Regions from separate parts of the Kitasatospora sp. NPDC101235 genome, predicted to be linked through region 3. Evidence: riboswitches for the same ligand, from Rfam matches in the RefSeq annotation. Region 3 holds a riboswitch; each other region holds the start of a gene.
The links. Region 3 has a riboswitch for S-adenosylmethionine ahead of ACIRRH_RS11020 (IclR family transcriptional regulator). Riboswitches for the same ligand answer to the same signal wherever they lie in the genome.
Positions count from the first base shown of each region.

Region 1: it holds a riboswitch for S-adenosylmethionine, as region 3 does, so the genes downstream of both, thrC (threonine synthase) here and ACIRRH_RS11020 (IclR family transcriptional regulator) in region 3, are expected to answer to the same signal.
Region 2: it holds a riboswitch for S-adenosylmethionine, as region 3 does, so the genes downstream of both, ACIRRH_RS02255 (aminotransferase class V-fold PLP-dependent enzyme) here and ACIRRH_RS11020 (IclR family transcriptional regulator) in region 3, are expected to answer to the same signal.

Region 1 is NZ_JBIWNZ010000014.1:153,670-158,204, reverse strand. It holds gene ACIRRH_RS23790 (trehalose-6-phosphate synthase) at 1-897, opposite strand, end outside; gene ACIRRH_RS23785 (glucosyl-3-phosphoglycerate synthase) at 1,220-2,230, opposite strand; SAM riboswitch class I at 2,379-2,514, shown strand; gene thrC (threonine synthase) at 2,531-3,853, shown strand; gene ACIRRH_RS23775 (MoaD/ThiS family protein) at 3,890-4,168, shown strand.
Region 2 is NZ_JBIWNZ010000001.1:475,067-479,601, reverse strand. It holds gene ACIRRH_RS02270 (hypothetical protein) at 1-182, opposite strand, end outside; gene ACIRRH_RS02265 (rhomboid family intramembrane serine protease) at 384-1,211, shown strand; gene ACIRRH_RS02260 (Lrp/AsnC family transcriptional regulator) at 1,208-1,489, shown strand; gene ACIRRH_RS02255 (aminotransferase class V-fold PLP-dependent enzyme) at 1,493-2,875, opposite strand; SAM riboswitch class IV at 2,929-3,047, opposite strand; gene trpD (anthranilate phosphoribosyltransferase) at 3,159-4,235, opposite strand; gene ACIRRH_RS02245 (hypothetical protein) at 4,354-4,535, opposite strand, start outside.
Region 3 is NZ_JBIWNZ010000005.1:100,632-105,166, forward strand. It holds gene ACIRRH_RS11010 (DUF362 domain-containing protein) at 1-499, opposite strand, end outside; gene ACIRRH_RS11015 (threonine/serine exporter family protein) at 736-1,989, shown strand; gene ACIRRH_RS11020 (IclR family transcriptional regulator) at 2,030-2,743, opposite strand; SAM riboswitch class I at 2,944-3,086, opposite strand; gene ACIRRH_RS11025 (hypothetical protein) at 3,149-4,222, opposite strand; gene ACIRRH_RS11030 (AfsR/SARP family transcriptional regulator) at 4,484-4,535, shown strand, end outside.

The DNA of each region.
Region 1 (4,535 bases), on a different contig from region 3:
GTCGGCGTCGGCGCCGAGGGCGTGGACGCCCAGGCGTGTGGTTCGCCGAGTGGGGGTCCCCCCGGCCGAAGGCTGGGGGAGTGTGGTTCGCCGAGTGGGGGTCCCCCCGGCCGAAGGCTGGGGGAGGGTGGTGCGGCCGTCGAAGGTGACGGTGAGCGCGTCGTGGTCGACGGTCGCCTCAAGGAGGTCTTCGCAGCAGGCGGCGAAGGCACGGGCCCAGCGGTGGGTCAGGAAGCAGGCCCGGTCGGCGCCCAGGATGCCGGTGAGGACGGCCCGGGCGACGTCGTCGGGCAGCAGCCGGTAGTACTCGGGCGGGGCCCAGGGGGTGTGCGAGAAGTGGCCGATCCGCAGGTCGGGACGGGCTTCGCGGAGCAGGGCCGGGACCAGGGAGAGGTGGTAGTCCTGGACGAGGACGGCGGCGTTCGGGGCGGCTTCGGCGGCCAGGGCTTCGGCGAAGGCCTCGTTGTAGGCCTGGTAGGCGGCCCACTCGGTGCGGAAGCCGGCGTCGAAGGCGGGTGCGGTGGGGGTCGCGTAGAGCAGGTGGTGGACGAACCAGAGGGTGGAGTTGGCGACGCCGTTGTAGGCGCGGGAGAAGGTCTGCGGGTCTATGTCCAGCATCCGTACGGCCTGGCCGCCGACCTCGTGGCCGGCCAGGTCCAGGCGGCCGTGGGGCGCCCCGGCCGCGGCCCTGCGGTCGGAGTCGTTGAGGGCGGCGCAGACCCAGACGGCGTTCGGGTCCTCGATGGCGGAGAGGCCGGAGACCAGACCGCCGCCGCCGCGGCGCAGGGTCAGCGTGCCGTCGTCGGCGGTGCTGAAGGACACCGGTCCCCGGTTGGAGGCAACCAGGACGGGGGCGGTGCCGGTCGCGCTCGAACGGTTGGTCGATGAATCGGCCATGAATCCTCTTCTGGGTCTGCCCGTTCACCCGTTGGGGTGGATTCCGAGCCTACGGCGGAGCGGAGCGCGGCGCAGCCGTACAGTCGGAGACCTGCGATATGCAGCGGTCAGGGCTTGGCTGTCATGAGGGTCTGACGGACCCAAGTGAGAAGCCCCCGCGTTCGCGTGGGGGAGGAGTCACGAGGCTCCGCAGGGGTCGAGTGGGAAGCCTCCTCGTCGAGAGGGGGAGGAGTCACGGTTGGGATGTTGCCGGTTGGCGGACATCGCAAACCAACCGCCGGGGTAACCGGCGGAATCGCAGCGGCCGCACTGCTCGGGTCTGTCACCCGTCAGTGCGGCGCTTCACGTATTCGGGAACGGTGTGCATCGGAGGGCGTTCCAGGGCCGTCACCGGGTGGGTGTGGGCGGTGAAGGCGTGGGTCTCCGGGTTCCGGGTGAACTGGGTGAGGTGGGGGTGGACGAGGTCGGCTGAGGCCTTGAGGCGGTGGGTGCGGTCGAGGCGTTCCAGGGCGGTCCGGTAGATGGTGGCGGCCATCCGGCCGAGGGCCTGGCCGTCCTGGTGGCGGTGGTGCCGGACGCCGACGTCCACCTGGGCGAGGGCGTCCAGGCCGACCAGCTCCAACGCGTCGACCAGGAGGCCGAGTTCGACGCCGTAGCCGGTGGGGAAGGGCAGTCGTTCGAGCAGTGAGCGGCGGGCCGCGTACTCGCCGCCGAGGGGTTGGACGAAGCCGGCGAGTTCCGGCCAGTGGAGGTTGAGCAGGGGGCGGGCGACGAGTTCGGTGACCCGGCCGCCGCCGGCGGGCAGGACGGCGCCCTCCGACTCCAGCGGGCGGTCGTACATGGCCTTGACCAGCTGGATGGAGTCGTCGGTCAGCAGCGGGCCGACGATGCCGGAGACGAAGGCGGGGTCGAACTCGCGCAGGTCGGCGTCGATGAAGCAGACGATGTCGCCCTGGGTGACCAGCAGCGAGCGCCAGAGCACCTCGCCCTTGCCGGGGACGGCGGGCAGCCGGGGCAGGATGGCGTCGCGGTGCTCGACCCGGGCGCCGGCCTCGGCGGCGACGGCGGCGGTGGCGTCGGTGGAGCCGGAGTCCACGACGACGAGTTCGTCGACGAGCGGGAGGCGTTCCATCAGCTCGCGGCGGATGGTGCGGACGATGTCGCCGACGGTGGCCTCCTCGTCCAGGGCGGGCAGGACCACGCTGACGGTGCGGCCGGTGCGTTCCTTGGCGGCGAGGAGGGTGTGGACCGGCCGGTCGGCCGCGCTCCAGGAGCGGCGGCGCAGCCAGGACGCCACCTGCGGGAGGAGCTCGGGAGTCGGTTCGGCGGGCACGGAGGTCTCCTCGGCGGGGTGGGGTGGGACGGGTCATCTCGCGTGGCGGACGGTCCCGTTCGGGTTTGACGCCTTCGGATACAGTCTTCGTACAGCGGTCGGACCTTTGCACGCCGGGGTCGCCGTTGAGCACCACCACAATTTCACAAGCTCATCCAGAGGGACTGAGGGAACGGCCCGTTGACGTCCCGGCAACCTTCTCGCGCGGCTGTCGTCGACAGGCCCCGGCGGGACAGGTGCCAATTCCGGCCCGTGTCGCGACCGCGCCACGGGGAAGATGAGGAGAGAGGCCTCGCCGTCATGGCTATCACCGAGACGACCCCTTCCGGCGCCGCACCCGCCCCCAGCCTTCGGCCGGGGGGACTCCCACCCGTCGACCTCGGCCCCGCCGCCGCGCTGTCCTGTCGGGAGTGCGGCACCCGCTTCCCGCTCGGTCCCAGCTTCGCCTGCCTGGAGTGCTTCGGCCCGCTGGAGATCGCCTACGAGTTCGGCAGCGAGGGCGCCGAGGAGCTGCGCAAGCGGATCGAGGCCGGTCCGGCGTCCATCTGGCGCTACGCGCCGCTGCTGCCGGTTCCGGCCGACGTGGCCTCGAAGCCCAACCTGAACCCGGGGTGGACCCCGCTGGTCAAGGCGGACAACCTGGGCCGGGAGCTCGGTTTCACCGCCCAGCTGCACATCAAGGACGACTCCGGCAACCCGACGCACTCGTTCAAGGACCGGGTGGTCGCGTGCGCGATCGAGGCGGCCCGGGCGTTCGGGTACACCACGCTGTCCTGCTCCTCGACCGGCAACCTGGCCGGCGCGGTGGGGGCGGCGGCGGCCCGGGCCGGGTTCCGGTCCTGCGTGTTCATCCCGCACGACCTGGAGCAGGGCAAGGTCGTCATGGCCGGGGTGTACGGCGGCGAGCTGGTCGGCATCGAGGGCAACTACGACGACGTGAACCGCTTCTGCTCGGAGCTGATCGGCGACCCGGCCGGCGAGGGCTGGGGCTTCGTCAACGTGAACCTGCGGCCGTACTACGGCGAGGGTTCCAAGACGCTGGCGTACGAGATCTGCGAGCAGCTCGGCTGGCGGCTGCCGGAGCAGATCGTGATCCCGATCGCCTCGGGCTCGCAGCTGACCAAGATCGACAAGGGTCTCCAGGAGCTGATCAGGCTCGGCCTGGTCGAGGACCGGCCGTACCGGATCTTCGGCGCCCAGGCCGAGGGCTGCTCGCCGGTGTCGGCCGCGTTCAAGGCCGGCCGGGACGTGATCAAGCCGGTCAAGCCGGACACCATCGCCAAGTCGCTGGCGATCGGCAACCCGGCCGACGGCCCGTACGTGCTGGACATCGCCCGCCGGACCGGTGGCGCGGTGGAGGACGTCACGGACGCCGAGGTCGTGGCGGCGATCCGGCTGCTGGCGCGGACCGAGGGCGTCTTCGCCGAGACCGCGGGCGGGGTGACCGTCGGCGTGCTGAAGAAGCTGGTCGAGACCGGGCAGCTGGACCCGGCCAAGGAGACCGTCGCGATCAACACCGGCGACGGCCTGAAGACCCTGGACGCCGTCTCCGACGCCGGGATGACCGCCGTCATCCGCCCGACGCTGGACTCGTTCCGCGACGCCGGCCTCGCGTCCCTCTGAACCACCCCGACAGACCCCGCCCCCGCAAGGAGAGTCATGAGCGCCAACGTCCGCATCCCCACCATCCTGCGCACCTACACCGGCGGCGCCTCCGAGGTGGCCGCCGAGGGTGCCACCCTGGCCGAGGTCATCGCCGACCTGGAGAAGAACCACGCGGGCATCTCGGCCCGCATCCTGGACGACACCGGCAAGCTGCGCCGCTTCGTGAACGTCTACGTGAACGACGACGACGTGCGCTTCGCCGAGGGCCTGGCGACCGAGGTGAAGGACGGCGCCGGCATCTCGATCATCCCGGCGGTGGCCGGCGGCTGCTGAGCCGTCCGGAGAACCCGCGGTCGCCCGCGCGTACGGAATTCCGCTCTCCGTATGCGTGGGCGACCGCCTGCATTCCGGCGGGAATATTTCCGGGTCGAGTCGGAGTAGAGTGTGGCTCGGCTGGGAACAGGGTTTCCCTTTCGGCCTCCGCAGAGCTCGGCCCGGGGATCTCCCGCCGCTGGCGGCGGCCCGTGAAACATGTCAGGCAGATGTCAGAATTACCGCGGTGATTTGGGTAATTCGTCCGCTATGTCCGGCGTGGAATGCCGAGATTTTCCCGATTCAGCCCGTCCTGTCCGTTGACGCCGCGGTGGAATTACCGGCGGCTGGCCCTGTTGCAGAGGGCTTCGATCCGGATACATTCAGC
Region 2 (4,535 bases), on a different contig from region 3:
CGGCAGCGCACCGACTCGACGGTCTCGCTCAGCACCTCGGTCTCCTCGACCTTGGACTCGCCGGCCAGGTCGAAGTGGAGGAACTCGGTCACCCGCGCGGTACGGGTCACGTCGAAGCGGGTGAGGTTGCCGCACAGGGTGCAGCGCCAGCGCGTCTCGGCAGTCAGGGCGGGGACGGTCATCGGGGGTCCTCTCGGGTGGTCCCTGTGTGGGCTAGGCGCTCCCCCCGGAGCCCCGGCATCGGCGGCGGGAGGCGGGAATGCCCGCCCCAAGCCTATTGCCTGGGGCAACCATCGCGACCACCGGTTGCCCGAACAACCGAGCTAGTCCACCTGCCGTAAACCGCCGTGTCACCTGCGGCGCCCGGAGGGATGCTTGGCCACATGGCGCTCGCGGCCCCCGACCACACCGCCGCCCCGGGCGGCCGCCCGGCGGCGACCGTCCCGGTGGTCAGCTACGCGCTGATCGCGGTCAACATCCTGGTCTTCCTGCTCGGCCCGGCCGCCGGGCTCAACCCGCTGTACGGCACCGGCCAGACCCGGCTCTGCGCGGAGCAGCGGTACGAGCAGCGCTGGGGCGCCATCCCGGCCGAGGTGCTGGCCGGCCGGGCGCTGACCGCCGGACAGCTCGCCGAGGCCCCCGACCCGGCCCCCGGCTGCCCGACCGCCCCGACCCCGGGCAAGCACCCGGCCCTGTCCGTCCTCACCGGGCTCTTCCTGCACGCCGGCTGGCTGCACCTTCTGGGGAACCTGCTCTTCCTCCAGGTCTTCGGCCCCACCGTCGAACGGCGGCTGGGCCGGGCCCGGTACGCCGTCTTCTACCTGGCCGCCGGCAGCCTGACCACGTACGGCTTCGCGCTCGCCGAGGCGCACTCGCCGAACTCCACCCGGGTGCTCATCGGCGCCTCCGGGGCGATCTCCGCCGCCCTCGGCGCCTACCTGCGCCTCCACCCCCGGGCCCGGGTGACCACCCTCGTCCCGCTGCTGCTCTTCCTGCCGCTGCGCTTCCCCTCCTGGCTGGTGCTCGGCCTCTGGTTCGCCCTGCAGTGGTGGTCGATGCACTCGGCCGGCCCGGGGGTGGCGTACCTGGTCCACGTGATCGGCTTCTCGGCCGGGTTCCTCTACGTCTGCACCGTGGTCCGCCACCCCCCGCGACGACCGGGCCGACGCCCGATACGCTGGCGGCACCCCACAAAGGAGCCCGAACTGTGATCACCGCCATCGTCCTGATCAAGACCAGTGTCGACCGCATCCCGGAGATCGCCGAGTCCATCGCCGCCATCGAGGGCGTGAGCGAGGTCTACTCGGTGACCGGGGGTTACAACCTGGTGGCGATGGTGCGGGTGCGCCGGCACGACGACCTGGCCGAGGTCATCCCGGGCCGGCTCAACAAGGTCCCGGGTGTGGCCCACACCGAGACCCAGATCGCCTTCCGCACCTACTCCCAGCACGACCTGGAAGCCGCCTTCGCCCTCGGCCTGGACGAGTAGCGATCAGCCCTCGCGCCGGCCCCGGTCGATCTGCGCGGTCGCGACGCAGCGCCCGCCCTCGTTGCGGTAGCTCCAGGCCGCGCCGTCCGTGACCAGCTCCCGGACGGCGGTCAGGAAGCGGTCCACGTGCTCGTCCGGCGTCCCGGCGCCGAAGCTCACCCGGATCGCGTTCAGGCTGCGCTCGCCCGGCAGCGAGGGATCGGGAGCGCCACACGCCGATTCGACGGCCGGGGCCTCGTCCCCGAGCAGCGTGCGCACCAGCGGGTGGGCGCAGAACAGGCCGTCGCGCACCCCGATGCCGTACTCGGCGGACAGCGCGGCCGAGAAGTGCGAGCTGTTCCAGCCCCGGACGACGAAGGACAGCACACCCACCCGCGTGGAATCCGCGCCGAACAGGTTCAGCACCTTGACCTGAGGGATCTCGGCCAGCCCGGCCGTCAGGCGGGCGATCAGCTGCTGCTCGCGGGCCTCCAGCGCGTCGAAGCCGGCCTCGGTCAGCGCCCGGCAGGCCGAGGCGATCGCGTAGGCGCCGATGACGTTCGGCGAGCCGGCCTCGTGCCGGGCCGGGCCGGTGTGCCACTGCACGGCCACCGAGCCGTCGGTCTCCCGGGCCACCGTGCGGGTCGCCCCGCCGCCGGCGAGGTACGGCTCGGCCGCGTCCAGCCAGTCCGCCCGGCCGGCCAGCACCCCGGCGCCGAACGGCGCGTAGATCTTGTGGCCGGAGAAGGCGATCCAGTCGACGTCCAGCTCGCGCACCGAGACCCGGTGGTGCGGCGCCAGCTGGGCGGCGTCCAGCACCACCCGGGCGCCGTGGCGGTGGGCGGTCCCGGTGAGCCCGGCGACCGGCCACAGCTCGCCGGTCACGTTGGAGGCGCCGGTGACGCAGAGCAGTTTGGGGCCCTCGGGCGCCTCGGCGAGCGCGGCCTCCAGCGCGGCCACCGCCTCGGCCCGCGAGCGCGGCGCCCGCAGGTAGGTCACGTCCAGTCCGGCGTGCGCCCAGGGCAGCAGCGAGGCGTGGTGCTCGGTCTCGAAGGCGAACACCCGGGTGCCAGCCGGAACGGCGGCGGCCAGCAGGTTGAGCGAGTCGGTGGTGGCCCGGGTGAAGACCACCTGATCGCCCTCGCGCAGGTCGAGGAACTCGCCGACGGTGCGGCGGCTCTGCTCGAACAGGTCGGTGGACAGCTGCGAGAGGTACCCGGCGCCGCGGTGGACGCTGCCGTAGTACGGCGCGTAGGCGGCGACGTCGTCCCACACCCGCTGGAGCGCCGGCGAGCTGGCCGCGTAGTCGAGCGCCGCGTAGCCGACCCTCTCACCGCTGGCGAGCGGGACCTCGACGTCGGCGCCGAGGACGGCGAGCGGGGCGCAGATTTCGGTGGAGAGGGACATGAGGATGCACTCCTTCAGGGGTGTAGGGACCCCCGGGAGTGCCAGTCGTCGGGCGTCCGCGCTTGCCGCACGGACGGTTTGCCGTGGCGACCCGGTCCTCACCCAGGGCACCCCGCCACGGACGGAGGGTTGCCGGACAGCCAGCTGGGGCTTGACGCTGTCGCTCATGACCTGGCGAAGACTCTAGGCCGCGTCCAGCGGGTGGTCAAACGGGCGTCCGGCATCCGGACAGCACGCGAAGAGCCCGCGCCGGCGTACCGGCACGGGCTCCCCAACGGCCGTCTCAGATCCGGCTGGTGGCCTCCGACCAGCGCCGCAGCAGGTCCTGTGCGGCGCCGGAGTCGATCGCCTTCGCGGCCCGCTCCATGCCGGCCGCCAGCTGCTCGGTCAGCGGTGCGTCACCCAGGTCCAGTGCGACCAGCGCCGCCGCCGTGTTCAGCAGGACGGCGTCCCGCACCGGCCCGTGCTCCCCCGCCAGCAGCCGCCGCGCGACCTCGGCGTTGTACGAGGCGTCCGCCCCGCGCAGCGCCTCGATGCCGACCAGCTCGATGCCGACGTCCCGCGGGTCGAAGGTGGTCTCGGTGACCGCTCCGTCGCGCACCAGCCAGACCTGCGAGGTGGTGGTGATGGTCAGCTCGTCCAGCCCGTCGTCACCGCGGAAGACCAGCGCCGTCGCACCCCGCCGGGCCAGCACCCCGGCGATCAGCCCGGACAGCCGGGTGTCGAAGCAGCCGATGGCGTGCGCGGTGACCTTGGCCGGGTTGGTCAGCGGGCCGAGGATGTTGAAGGCGGTCGGCACCCCGAGGTCGCGCCGCGCGGTGGCCGCGTGCCGCATCGAGGGGTGGAACTTCGCCGCGAAGCAGAAGGTGAGCCCGACTTCCTCGGCCACCTCGGCGACCCGCCGGGAGGAGAGGTCCAGCGCCACCCCGAGCTTCTCCAGCACGTCCGACGAACCGCTGGCGGAGGAGGCCGACCGGTTGCCGTGCTTGACCACCTTGGCGCCGGCGGCCGCCGCGACGATCGCCGACATGGTGGAGATGTTGACGGTCTTCGCCCGGTCCCCGCCGGTGCCGACGATGTCCACCGCCGGGCCGGGGATCTCCAGCGGCTCGGCGTGCGCGTACATCGCGTCGACCAGACCGGCGATCTCCTCGACCGACTCGCCCTTGGCCCGCAGCGCGATCATGAACCCGGCCACCTGCACCGGGGACGCCTCGCCGCTCATGATCCGGTCCATCGCCCACTCGGTGGACGAGCGGTCGAGGTCGTCCCCCTGCAACAGTGCCGCCAGGAGGTCCGGCCAGGTGCGGACCACCTGCGCGGGGTCGCTACCGCCGTTCGCAGGGTTCACGTTCACCATGGCTGACTCCAGCTGTTGTCGGTTCCCCACTCCAGGGGGACGTCCGTACGGATGGAGCCAGCCTATCGAGCGAAGGGGCCGCTTCTACCCCTGTATTTCCTAACTGCCGGAGCGGATTTCAGCGGACTGCCGGAGTCCGCTTCGCCAGCCGCGTCCGCAGCAGGGTGGCGACCGCCTCGGCCAGCGCCACCGGGTCCACCGGGTGGGAGATGGCGGCGTCGGCCCGGCTCCAGGCGGCGAGCCAGGAGTCCTGCGGCCGCCCGATCAGCACCAGCACCGGCGGGCAGCCGTAGATCTCGT
Region 3 (4,535 bases):
CCGGGTGGGTGCTGTTCTTCGCGATGTTGATCCGGAAGCCCGCGTCCAGCCAGCTGCGCGCCAGGCCGCTGCCGTGCAGCACGGAGGAGTCGGGGAACCCGGCCGGCCCGACTTCCTCCGACAGGTCCACGACGCGGTAGGCGTTGCCCTGCGGGGTGCGCCCGCCGTAGCCGAGGCGGCGGCAGGCTTCGGGGAGTCCGGGGCCGGCCAGCCAGGTGTCCGGGCCGCAGCGGGCGGCGCCGACGGTGGCGTCGCGGTAGCCGCGGTCGTGCAGCAGGTCGATCAGGTGCTCCACCAGGGCGGCGCTGACCGCGGTCACCGGGTCGCCGTACGCGGAGGTGCCCGGTGTCAACAGCACCGCGACCGCCCCCGGGTCGCCGTGCGCCCGCTCGGCGAGCCGCTCCCAGAGCCCGGCCCGGGCGACCGCCTCCGCCAGCAGGTCGGCGGCGGAGAGCGGCCGGACCCGGGTGGAGCGGGCCACGGCGGCGACGACGGTCACATCTCCCCCAACGGCGGCGGACGGTCTTCCTGCGCACGGTCGAACCGTCGCCGATTCACCGGAAAGCATCCCAAAGAGGTTCACAGGGATGCTACTGGCCGGCGGTCGGATGCGGGGTGGGACACGCACTCGTGTCCCGGGCCGGCCGTCGCCGGCGGACGGCGTGCGCGCGGCGGGAAACCGAACAGACCGGGGCACAGTCGGACCGAATCGGGCGGGATGGGACGATACCTGCCATGCCAAGCACGTTTCCCCTGGTCCGGGGCACCGAAGCCCCGCCCGACCCGCTCCGCCGCCTGCTGCTCGAACTGGGCGAAGCCCTGCTGGGCGGTGGCCTGCCCGTCCATGACGTCGAGGAGGAACTCCGCGGACTGGGGCGGGCGTTGGGGGCTCCGGACGTGCGGGTCGCCGCGCTGACCAACGGGCTGTTCGTCGCACTGGGGGCGGACGAGGCCACCCGGTTCCAGCCGGTCGGCACCGCCCTGCGGTTCGAGCAGACGGCCGACGTCCTCCACCTGGTGCACCGGCTGCGGGCGGGCGAGCTCGACGGGCCACGGGCGCTCGCCGAGCTGGAGGGAATCCGGCGGGCACCGGCCCGCCGGCCCGCGTGGGTGGCGGACCTCGGGGCGCTGCCGGTCGGGGTGGGGGTCTGCCTCTTCCTGCAGCCGGCGGCGGCGAACGTGCTGGCGGCCGGGCTCGGCTCGCTGATCGTCGTGGGGCTGACCGTGCTCGCCCGGCGGCTGCCGTACCTGCGTCCGCTGCTTCCCGTCACGGCCGGGTTCCTGGTCGCGCTGCTGGTCCTCCTGCTCGCCCGGGCCTCGCTGCTGGACGGCCCGCTGCGGACCATCGTGGCCACGCTGGCGATCCTGCTGCCGGGCGGGCTGCTCGTCACCGGGCTGTCGGAGATCGCCGCGGGTGCGGCCAGCGCGGGTACGGCCCGGCTGGTGTCCGGCGCGGTGCAGCTGGCGCTGTTCCTCGCCGGGGTGGCCGCGGCCGCGACCGCGGCCGGCATGCCGGCCACCGCGCTGGCCGACGTGCAGGTCGCCAGGCCGAGCTGGTGGGTGATCGGGCTGGGGCTGGCGCTCGCGGTCTTCGGGGTGGTGGTCAACGTGAACACCCCGCCCTCGGCCGTCCCGTGGATCGTCGTGGTGATCGCGGTGAGCGTCACGGTCCAGGTGGTGGTGGGGTCGACGCACGGCGCGGCGATCGGTGGCCTGGCCGGCGCGGTCACCGCCGCGGCCACGGCCACGCTGGTGCACTGGCTGCCGGGCGGTCCGCTCTGGCAGGTGCTCTACCTCCCGGCGTTCTGGATCGTGGTGCCGGGCTCCTTCGGCCTGCTGAACACCGCGCAGATCGAGGTCGGCAACGGCGCGCAGTCCGTGCTGACGGCCGTGTCGGCGGTGTTCGGGGTGTCGATCGGCACTCTGATCGGCGCGGTGATCAGTCGGATACCCCGCCCCTCCCGCACCGTCCTGCTGCCCCGGGCCTGAGCCCGGGGCAGCGGAGGTACGCCCCGGCCGGGCGGGCCGGTCACGGGTGGCGCAGGGCCTCGGTGAGGCGGTGGGCCGCCTCGACGACGGCCTGGGCGAGGTGGGCGCCGGGGTGGCGGGTGAGCCGTTCGATCGGACCGGAGACCGAGACGGCGGCCACGACCCGGTTGGACTGGCCGCGCACCGGCGCGGAGACGGAGGCGACCCCGAGCTCGCGCTCGCCGACGGACTGGGCCCAGCCGCGGCGCCGTACGCCGCTCAGGGCGGTGGCGGTGAACCGGGCGCCCTGCAGGCCGCGGTGGAGGCGCTCGGGCTCCTCCCAGGCGAGCAGGACCTGGGCGGCGGAGCCGACCTTCATGGGCAGGGTGATCCCCACCGGAACCGTGTCGCGCAGGCCGGTGAGGCGTTCGGCGGCGGCCACGCAGATCCGGACCTCGCCCTGCCGGCGGTAGAGCTGGGCGCTCTCGCCGGAGACGTCCCGGAGCTGGGTGAGGACCGATCCGGCCGCGGCCAGCAGCCGGTCCTCGCCGGCGGCCGCCGCGAGCTCGCCGAGCCGGGGGCCGAGCATGAACCGGCCCTGCATGTCCCTGCTGACCAGGCGGTGGTGCTCAAGGGCGACGGCCAGCCGGTGGGCGGTGGGCCGCGCCATGCCGGTGGCGGCGACGAGGCCGCCCAGGGTGGCGGGACCGGCCTCCAGGACGCCGAGGATCGAGGTGACCTTGTCGAGCACGCCGACGCCGCTCGTGTTCTCCATGGGTGGGGTACTCCAGTCTCAAGGCCCGGGAGCAGCGGGTGGGCGCTGCTCACGGCGGCTCCTGGCGGGGAGCCGGGGGGTGGTCAGCGAGGACGGGCCGCAGAAGTCGGCCGATTGCCTGCGCCGGGCACGAGACGGGTACGCGAAAGCGCCGGGGCGGGAAGCGCCCGGGCGAAGGACAGCACAGAGAGCACCGTGTCTCCTCATCTTTCCCGCGCCACAGTGGCGACAGGCCGGAGTTGGCACTGATCCCGGACGGCACGGCGCGTACTTCGGACGCCGGGTCGACCGGGGAGTTGCCGGGGCTTCGTAGGGCCGGTCCCTCCACCCCTCTGGATGATTCGCCTGGAACCATACAAGATTCCCCGGGCTGGTCGCCAAGCCCCCACCCACGCCTGCGGCCGCTCAGCGGTGGCGCGGCTCCGACAGGCCGGTGCACCGGGCCGGGTCCGGGCTGCCGGGGGCGGTCGTGTCCCAGGCTCGCAGGGCGGCGAGGGCGGCGGCGCGTTCGGCCGCCGTCGGCCGGGTGCCCTCCGGGCCGAGCAGGTAGTCGGCGACCGGGGTGAGCAGCAGGCCGGCGTCGCCGGCCGGCAGCAGCAGGGCCTCGTCCCACTGGTGCCGGATGACGGTGCGGCGCAGCAGGGTGCCGTGGCGGGGCCGGAGCGGGCGGGCGAGGGTCCGGCGGCGGCGCAGTTCGGGCGCGACCTCGGCCTCCAGGACGGTGCGCACGTCCCGCAGGGAGCCCAGCGGCACGTGCTCGGCGGCGAGGTCGAGAAGGGCCGCGGCCTCCGGGGCGAGCCGGTAGGCGGCGACCACCGCGGCGGTCTCGACGGGTTCGAAGGGCTGCCCGGCGAGGTGGGCCACGTCGATCACGTCGCCCGCGAGGAAGGCGCGCCCGAGCCCTTCCTCGGCGAGGGCGATCAGGCACTCCACGTGGTCGTCGGCGGCCAGGTAGGGGCGGACCGGGACGGTGGCGAGGTCGCCGGTGAGCGCGGCGGTCGCGACCCGCACCTCGTACCACGGGTCGAGCAGCGGGTCCTCGGCCGGCCAGCGCAGGGTGACGGCGGTGTGCCGGGGCCGCTCGCCGAGCAGGGTGACCTCCACGGACTCCACCGGGTGGTCGGTGACCAGCCGGTTGACGGCCTGCCAGAGCGTGGCCTCGGTGGGGCTGACGAGGCTGAGCCCGCCCAGCGGCCGGGGCAGGTCGGGCGGGTAGTAGCCGGCCAGCGGCAGGTCGCGGATCGGGCGGACCCCGGTGGCGTCGGCGAGCTCGCGGGCGACCCTGGCGTAACAGTCGGCCCGGTCGCGGGCGCGCCGCAGCTCGGCCCGGGCGTGCTCGCCCATCCGGACGCCGTCCCGGGCGAGCGCGGCGAGCACCAGGTACGGGAGGTGGCGGTCGCCGCGGGCACGGTGGAGCAGTTCGACCGGTCCGGCGACCGGGTCGACGTCGAGCAGCCGGTGGAGCAGGTCGGTGTTCATGGGCGTCCGCCTCCGAGAGCCGTGGTGGTCGCCCGGACGGCGGCCGGGCGGCCGGGGACGTGGCGGGTCCGACGGTTGGTGCCGGGCCGACTGCGGGCGCCACACCACCGATTGTGGTGACGGCCGATCAACACCGGATCACCGCCGGGTCGACGATCCCTCGACATCCCACCGGGTGCCGTGGGTTGATAGGGGCTCATCAATTCGGGGGGCGGCACGTGCGCGGGCGGGGGCGAGCACATGAGGCGGGCAGGTGCAGGAATGGATGATTTCCGGTTCTCGGTCCTGGGTCTGATGCGGGCGCAGCGCGGGG